One region of the Streptomyces sp. NPDC005393 genome, then DNA from elsewhere that is predicted to be linked to it. Evidence: riboswitches for the same ligand, from Rfam matches in the RefSeq annotation. Region 1 holds a riboswitch; the other holds the start of a gene.
What was found. A riboswitch is a leader RNA that binds a small molecule or an ion and turns the genes downstream of it on or off. The one in region 1 is predicted to bind cyclic di-AMP.
Positions count from the first base shown of each region.

Region 1 (4,206 bases):
GGGAGTAGTACGGGAGCGTCGCCAGGCCGTGACGGGTGACGACGTCGGCCGTCTCGCCCTCGAAGGTGTCGCGCGAGACCAGGTTGTAGTGGGGCTGGAGGGCGACGTAGCGGGCGAGGTTTTCCTTGGTGGAGAAGTCCAGGAGGGATTCGAGGCGCTCGGCGCTGATGTTGGAGGCGGCGATCTCGCGCACCTTGCCCTCCCGGACCAGCTCGTCCAGGGTGGTGGCGATCTCCTCCACCGGCACCGACGGATCGTCGTAGTGGGTGTAGTAGAGGTCGATGTAGTCGGTGCGGAGCCGCTGCAGGGATTCCTCGACGCCCGACCTGATGGCGGAGGAGATCAGACCGCGGCGCTCCGGGGAGCCGCCGCCCACCTTGGTGGCGAGGACGATATCGGCGCGGTTGCCGCGGGAGGCGAACCAGTTGCCCAGGATGGTCTCGGACTCGCCGCCCTGATTGCCGGGGGCCCACGCCGAGTAGACGTCGGCGGTGTCGATGAAGTTGCCGCCCGCCGCCGCGTAGGCGTCGAGCACCTTGAAGGACTCGGCTTCGTCGGCCGTCCAGCCGAAGACATTGCCGCCGAGGGAGAGCGGGAAGACGGGCAGATCACCGATCTTCTGCTTGTTGTCAGCCATGCATGGTGTCAACGTCCGCGCCAACGATGTTGTTCCGGAACCGGCGCCGATACGGAACCGGCGGCCCTGGCGTCAAGGGGGGAGAGAGCGCCAGGGCCGCCGGAGTATCAGGGGTTCTGCCCGTGGTCGCGCAGCCAGGGCATCGGGTCGATCGGCGAGCCGCCGCCGGGCCGGACCTCGAGGTGGAGGTGCGGGCCGGTCACATTGCCGGTGGCGCCGACGCGGCCGATGACCTCGCCCGTCGTCACCTTGCCCGAGGTGACGACCATGGACGACAGGTGGCAGAACCAGAGCTCGGTGCCGTCGTCGAGGGTGAGCACGATGCGGTAGCCGTACGAACCGGCCCAGCCCGCCTGCGTGATGGTGCCACCGTGCACCGCCTTGACCGGGGTGCCGGTCGGGGCGGCGAAGTCCTGGCCGGTGTGGTCGGCGGACCACAGGTCGCCGGCCTGGCCGAAGCCGGCGGTCAGGGTGTACGAGGCGACGGGGAGGGTGTAGGCGGCGGCGACTTTGGCACGGCGCTCGGCCTCGGCCTTCTTCGCGGCGACCTCCTTCGCCTTCTGCTCGGCGGCCTTCTTCGCCGCGGCGGCCTCGGCCTTGCGCTGCGCCGCGGCGTCGGCGGCCTTGTTGGCGGCGGCCTTGGCCGCGGCGACGCGCTGGTCCTCGTCGGCGGCGTTCTGCTGGTTCTCGGCCTGCTGCAGGATGCGGGCGCGCAGCGCCTCGCCGGCGTCGGTGGTGCCGCTCTTCTCGTCCTCGGCGGTCAGTCCGACCTGGGAGAGGGGGGCTGTGCCGGGCGTCGAGGAGCCGTCGTCGTCCGAGACCCATGAGCCGATGCCGGGCAGATCCTTGGCGGCCGGGAGCCGGTCCTGGACCTGGTCGGCGACGTGCGCGAGATCCGGCATGGAGATGGGTGCCGCCGGACGGTCCTTGGCGCTCGCCATACCGCCGGCGCCGACCGCCGCGATGACGCCGACTCCGAGGACGGCGCTGCTGCGCGCCATGGTCCCGCCCCGCTGCTTGCCGACGCGGTGTCGGCCGCGCAGGGGAGCGATGGAGTCCTCGGTGGGGTTCCACTCCTCCCAGGGCTCGGTGTCGAACCCGGGATCCGAGCCGTCGGACGCGCCCCCATCGGCGTTCCGGCCGGCGATCCCCTCGGCGACGAAGCGGCCGTCCCCAGCGCCCATCCCGGCGCCGGCGTCAAAGCCGGGGCCGTAGGCGGTGGCGGTCCCGAGACCGCCTCCGGAGGAGCGGTACGGAGCCTCGTTTAGGGCAGACCTGTTGGACGCCACTGGGGCGCACTCCTTTCCTTCCCACTCGCCTACCGGGTTAGCTGACGGGTTCGGAGCAGGAAGGTCTCCTACGGGTCAGGTTCGACCCGATTCACCCCAAGGTGGTGGTTCCCCGGTTCCCTTGGTGCTGCTGTGGTGCTGTGCCGCTGCTGGTGCTGGTGCTGCTGGTGCTGCTGGTGCTGCTGGTGCTGCTGGTGCTGCTGGTGCTGCCGCAGTGCGTATGGGATTCGGCGACGGCGCACGGTGCCGCCCTGGCGACGGTTGTGACGACCGCGCTGCGTTATCGAACGTTAATAGCTGGCGCCATGTGATTCCAAGCTCTTATGAAGAATCCGCGCAGCTTTGGCGTGAACTTAGGAACCAAGAGGGGGCATATAGGGGCGAGTCGACACCCCGGGAAAGGGTTGGCAAAAACCTTGATCCGCTGATCGTGCATCAATTGTTATGCGGAGCGATCCCAGTCGACTACGGACGGTGGTCGCCCTCGTGCGCCCGCCCGTTCCCGTTCCCGTTCCCGTTCCCGTTCGTCCGCTTCGTCCGCCCCGGCGCGCGGCGGACCGCCAGCAGCGCCATGTCGTCCGAGGTCCCGCCGCCCGTATGCCGCTCGACATCGGCCACCAGCACGTCCAGCAGCTCCCCCGGCCCCGAGAAGGTATGGCCGCGCAGCCGCTCCTTCGGGTCGTAGAACTTGCCCTGCCGGTCGCGGGCCTCCGTCACCCCGTCCGTGAACAGCAGCAGCGTCTCGCCCTCCGCGAACCGCAGCTCCGTCACCCGGTCGGGCCAGCCGCCCAGTTCCCCCATCCCCAGCGGCAGCGCGGACGCCTCCGGCTCCAGAGCGCGCACCTTGCCGTCCCCCCGCAGCAGCAGTGGCGCCGGATGGCCGCGGGTGATCACGCGCAGGGTCGACTCGCCGCGCGGGATCTCCGCCAGTACGGCCGTCGTGAACCCCTCGGAGACCTCCAGATCGGCCCGGCGTGCGCCCTCGCGCTGCAACGCCCGCTCCAGCCGGCCCGCCAGCCCCTCCAACGTCGCCTCCTGCTCCGCCGCCTCCCGGAAGGCGCCGATGAGGATCGCGACGATCTCCACGGCCTGCAGCCCCTTGCCGCGTACGTCCCCGACGACCAGCCGGATGCCGTGCGGGGTGTCCTGGACCGCGTACAGGTCACCGCCGATCGCGGCGAACTTCTCCGCCGCCACATAGCGCGCCGCGATATCCAGACCGGCGAGGCGGGCGGGCGGCACGGGCAGTACGGCGCGCTGGGCCGCCTCCGCGACCCCGCGCGCCGAGGCGAGCCGCCGGTCGCTGCGGCGTACGACGCGGTTGATGACGAACGCCAGCAGGGTGACGGTCGCCACCGTGATGATCTCGGTCGCCGCCTGGGTCGGGTCGGGTACGCCGTGCAGCTCGGCCAGCAGACACGCGGCGGCGACGGCGAGGACCCCCGTGACGGCGGTCGGCCGCAGCGGGGAGAGCGCGGCGGCGACCAGCGGGGCGGCGGCGAAGAAGGGGGAAGCTGTGTAGCCGGGCGGGGCGGCCAGGTCGAAGAGGATCCCGCCCAGGAGGAGCAGGCCGGGAATCAGCTGGGCCAGCCGATGGCCTGACGGGCCCTTGGGCGCCTCCTCCGCCGCGCCGGGCCCGGCGGTCCCTCCGCTGGGCGCGCTGGTGTCGACGAGCATATGGAGCCGGGCGCGGGGCCGGCTACGGGTGTCGGCCAGCCGGGCCCAGGCCGTACGCCGCTCCGCACGGGCGCCCGTACGAGCCCTGATCCCTCGCACCCGCACCGGCTTGTCTCGCTTTCCCTGATCCCTGGTCCGCGCACCGAGCGCCCGGCCGTCGCGTCCACCGCCGTCCCCAGGCTTCCGGCTGACGGGCCGCCAGGCGAATCGGTGTCGGCCATGTGGGTGCGTCGGCGCGGGGGCGTCGGCGCGGGGGCGTCGGCGCGGGGGCGTCAGCGCGAGTACGTCAGCGCGAGTACGTCAGCGCGAGTACGTCAGCGCGAGTACGTCAGCGCGAGTACGTCAGCGCGAGTACGTGGGCGCGAGTACGTGGGCGCGAGTACGTCAGCGGGTCGGTGCGTCCAGCGGACGGGCGCGTCCGCGTGGGCGCGTCCGGCACGCGGACGGGATCAGAGGTCGACGCCGAGCGCGCGGGCGTGGCGGTCGGCCGCCAGCTCCGCCGAGACCTCGTCGAGGTAGACCTCGCACACCAGCCGCCCGTCGCGGGTCAGATTGTGCTCCAGCTCCCACAGCACGATCTCGTCACCGCCGGCGAGCAGGAAG
Region 1 is NZ_JBEXFG010000005.1:11,778-15,983, forward strand. Features, by position in the region: gene ABZS71_RS07275 (aldo/keto reductase) at 1-637, opposite strand, end outside; gene ABZS71_RS07280 (M23 family metallopeptidase) at 745-1,926, opposite strand; cyclic di-AMP (ydaO/yuaA leader) riboswitch at 1,938-2,074, opposite strand; gene ABZS71_RS07285 (hypothetical protein) at 2,067-2,237, shown strand; gene ABZS71_RS07290 (PP2C family protein-serine/threonine phosphatase) at 2,392-3,708, opposite strand; gene ABZS71_RS07295 (DUF6227 family protein) at 4,053-4,206, opposite strand, start outside.

Region 2 (4,206 bases), on a different contig from region 1:
GGAGCGGTGGGACATCATGCACTTGTAGCCGTTGCGCTGGGCGAGCTCGACGGCGTCGAGGGTCTCGGTGAGCGAGCCGATCTGGTTGACCTTGACCAGCAGCGCGTTCGCCGTGTCGTTCTCGATACCGCGGGCCAGCCGCTCCGGGTTGGTGACGAAGAGGTCGTCGCCGACGAGCTGGACCTTGTCACCGAGCTGCTCGGTGATGGCCTTCCAGCCGTCCCAGTCCTCCTCGTCCAGCGGGTCCTCGATGGAGACCAGCGGGTAGGCCGCGACCAGCTCGGCGTAGTACGCGGTCATCTCGGCGGCGGTGCGGGACTTGCCCTCGAACTCGTACGAGCCGTCCTTGTAGAACTCGGAGGCGGCGACGTCGAGCGCCAGTGCGATGTCCTGGCCCGGCTGGTAGCCGGCCTTCTTGATGGCCTCGAGGATCAGGTCGAGGGCCTCCCGGTTGGAGCCGAGGTTCGGCGCGAAGCCGCCCTCGTCGCCGAGGCCGGTGGACAGGCCCCGCTCCTTCAGCACGGACTTCAGGGTGTGGTAGACCTCGGCGCCCCAGCGCAGGGCCTCGGAGAAGGACTCCGCGCCGACCGGAGCGATCATGAACTCCTGGATGTCCACATTGGAGTCGGCGTGCGAGCCGCCGTTGAGGATGTTCATCATCGGGACCGGCAGCAGGTGGGCGTTCGGGCCGCCGAGGTAACGGAAGAGCGGGAGGTCGGACGCCTCGGAGGCGGCGTGCGCGACGGCGAGGGAGACGCCGAGGATGGCGTTGGCTCCGAGCGAGGACTTGTCCGGGGTGGCGTCCAGGTCGAACATCGCCTGGTCGATCAGGCGCTGCTCGGTGGCGTCATAGCCGACCAACTCGGGGCCGATCTGCTCGATGACGGCGAGGACAGCCTTCTCCACGCCCTTGCCGTTGTAGCGGTTCTTGTCGCCGTCACGGAGTTCGAGGGCCTCGAAGGCGCCGGTGGAGGCACCGGACGGAACGGCGGCACGGCCGGTGCTGCCGTCGTCGAGGCCAACCTCGACCTCGACCGTGGGGTTGCCTCGCGAGTCGAGGATCTCGCGAGCTACGACGACGTCGATGGACGGCACGAGGTTCTCCTTCGTATGTGTCTGCGCTAGCAGCACGAGCCTAACGGGCCGGGAGGGCTGCACCCCCCCCGTCAGCCCGCCCCGCGAGACAGGACGTGGCACAAATACCCAGATTTGAGCTTGAATATCCATATTTCTGCGGGAACTGATAAGCCCCGGCGGGGCACACCGAGGGGGCGGCGCGCCCGGCCGGGGCTCGATTCCCAGGGGGCCGGCTCGAGCGGAAGCTCAGCCGGGATGGCTCAGCTGAGGTGGAGCTGCTGGCCCGGGTAGATCAGGTCGGCCTGCTCGACGATGTCCTCGTTGAGCCTGAAGAGCTTCTTCCAGCCGCCCTTGACGCGGTGCTCCTGGGCGATCTTGCCAAGGGTGTCGCCGGACTCGACCTCGTACTCGCCGTCGCCCTTCTTGACGGGACCGCGGGCCTGCGAGCGCCCGGCGTGCTCGGGCTCGGCGTGGGTCTCGGCCTTCGGCTGGTCGGGCTGGGCCGCCGGGGCCGACTGCGAGGACTGGGAGGACTGGGAGGACTGGGAGGAGGCGTCGGACTGCGCCTGCGAGCCCGAGGAGGAGCCCGCGGAGGAGGACGAGGGGGTGCCACCGGTGGTCAGGCCCGTGCCGCAGACCGGCCAGGCGCCCTTGCCCTGGCTGGCGAGAACCTTCTCGGCGACCTGGATCTGCTGGTCCTTGCTGGCCTTGTCCGCGGTGGGGGCGAACGCGGTACCGCCGTAGGCGCCCCAGGTGGAGCTCGAGAACTGCAGTCCGCCGTAGTAGCCGTTACCGGTGTTGATCGACCAGTTGCCGCCGGCCTCGCACTGCGCGACCTGGTCCCACTGGGCGGAGGTGGCGGCGGAGGCGGAGGTGGCGCCGATGAGCGGCGCGGCCACGGCCGCGCCGGCCAGACCGGTGAGCGCGGCGATCCGGGTGACCTTCGACGGGCGGCGGTGCTTGCCGTTGCACTTGAGCATCGTTGGTTCGTTTCCTCACCGACGCCTACGAGGTGAGCTGTCGGGTTCGGGCGTGAGTTGCCCGGCCGGATGCGGAGACCGCACCCGGCTTCACCCCTAGCCGACGAGCCCGCTTCCACAGGCCTTTCGGCACCTACCTTGGGTCCCCCGCTCCTGCCTTCGGCGCTGACGCGTCGGTTCCAGCCGACCGCCGGCAGGATTCGGCGTGACGATCGACGGTGCCCGCGGTAGCGAGCGGAAAGACGTTAAACACACCTCCCGAGAAGGTTCAAACACCTTCATCTCGTCGCAGGATGGTGTTTCTGATCTCACTCGGCCCACATCTACGCAGGTAGGACCGGGTGTGGAGGGATCGGACAGGGGGCATACCCTGGACGATGTGACGAGAGGTATATCTCACCGGTTCCAGACCGGGCAATTCCCCCCGAACTACCGCTCCTTGATGGTCAGGTCAAGGCGCTGACCAGGGAGAATGAGATCCGGGTCGGACCCGATGAGGTCCTCGTTGGTTTGATAGAGCCCATGCCATCCGTCGGCCAACTCGCCCCGCTCGGCAATCGCTGACAGATTGTCACCCGGTCGGACGGTGTAGCCGTCACCCGTAGAGCTCTGGGCGCGATCCGCGTCGCCGCGCGAGGCATGCCGCCCGGAGGACCGTGAATCCGCCGTCGAACCGTCGCTCGCGCGCTCCCCCGTACCTTCTTCGCCACGGTGGCGGCCGGTGGGCGCGGGGTCGGCGGACGAGTCCGGCGCATCCGGGGAAGAGGGGTCCGCCGAGGACGTGGAGTCGTCCAGCCCGTCGGGAGCCTGGGAGGTTTGGGGCGCCGCCGGCTTCTCCGTGCTCTCGGACACATCCGGCGTCCGGGGCGTACCGGATGAGCCGGAGTCATCCGACGCCTCGGGTGACGGGGAGTCGTCCAGCCCCGGGTCCTCCTCCGTGTCGCCACGCTGAGCCGAGCCCGGCTGGGCCGGGGTGGCCGTGGAGCCGGGGTCCACATCCGGGGCGCCGCTGCCGTCGGTGAGCCCGGCGTTCAGCGCACAGCTCGGCCAGGCGTCCGGACCGCGGTCACCGAGGATCGACTCGGCGACGGCTATCTGCTGGGAGCGGCTGGCCAGATCGGGGCGCGGGGCGTAGCTCGTACCGCCGTAGCTCTTCCACATGTCCAGCGTCAGCTGGAGCCCGCCGTAGAAGCCGTTGCCGTCGTTGGCGCTCCACATGCCGCCGCTCTCGCATTCGGCGACGCGGTCCCATGTGGCGGTCTGGGCGGCTTGGGCGCCGCCCGCCCCGAACAGCGGTATGGCGATGCTCGCCCCCGCGACCCCCGCCGCGACGACGATGGCCGGAGCCTGACGAGGGCGGCGGTGCCGACCATTCCCGGAACGCATGCGATGGGCCTCTCGTGTGACCTTCGATTGTCGGTTGAACATAGCGAGGTCACGCGATCATCACAACCCGATGTATCCCAGGTCACGCCCAGGTCACGCAGTTGAGCGTTCGTCACTTATGTCGCCTCACAAGGGGCTTGACCGATTCACCCGTCCGGGGAATTCCAGGTCACCGGAAGGGTGCGCAGCCCGCGCATGATGAGTCCACCGCGCCAGCGCAGATCCCGCGAATCCACCGCAAGCCGCAGATCGGGCAGCCGCCTCAGCAGGGTGCCGATCGCGGTCTGCGCCTCCAGTCGGGCGAGCGGTGCGCCCAGACAGTAATGAATGCCGTGGCCGTACCCGAGATGCTGATTGTCCGTACGGGTGAGATCGAGGACCTCGGGCGCGTCGAACCGCTCGGGGTCGCGGTCGGCGGCGGCGAGCACCACCAGTACCGGCTCCCCCTCCGCGATGCGCTGTCCGCCGATCGTGACCGGCTCGATGGCGAACCGCCAGGTGGCGATCTCCACCGGCCCGTCATACCGCAGCAGCTCCTCGACCCCGGCCGCGAGCACCTCCTCGTCCCCTTCCTCCAGGGCCCGCTGGAGCAGGGCACGCTGCTCCGGATGGCGCAACAGCGCGTACACCCCGTTGCCGATCAGATTGACGGTGGTCTCGAAGCCGGCGAACAAGAGGATGAAGGCCATGGCCGCCGCCTCGTTCTCGGTGAGGTGCTCACCGTGGTCGCTGGCGCGAATCAGCCCGGAGATCAGATCCTCCT
Region 2 is NZ_JBEXFG010000018.1:91,593-95,798, forward strand. Features, by position in the region: gene eno (phosphopyruvate hydratase) at 1-1,095, opposite strand, end outside; gene ABZS71_RS17570 (transglycosylase family protein) at 1,338-2,057, opposite strand; cyclic di-AMP (ydaO/yuaA leader) riboswitch at 2,065-2,232, opposite strand; gene ABZS71_RS17575 (transglycosylase family protein) at 2,487-3,443, opposite strand; gene ABZS71_RS17580 (cytochrome P450) at 3,590-4,206, opposite strand, start outside.
Region 2: it holds a riboswitch for cyclic di-AMP, as region 1 does, so the genes downstream of both, ABZS71_RS17570 (transglycosylase family protein) here and ABZS71_RS07280 (M23 family metallopeptidase) in region 1, are expected to answer to the same signal.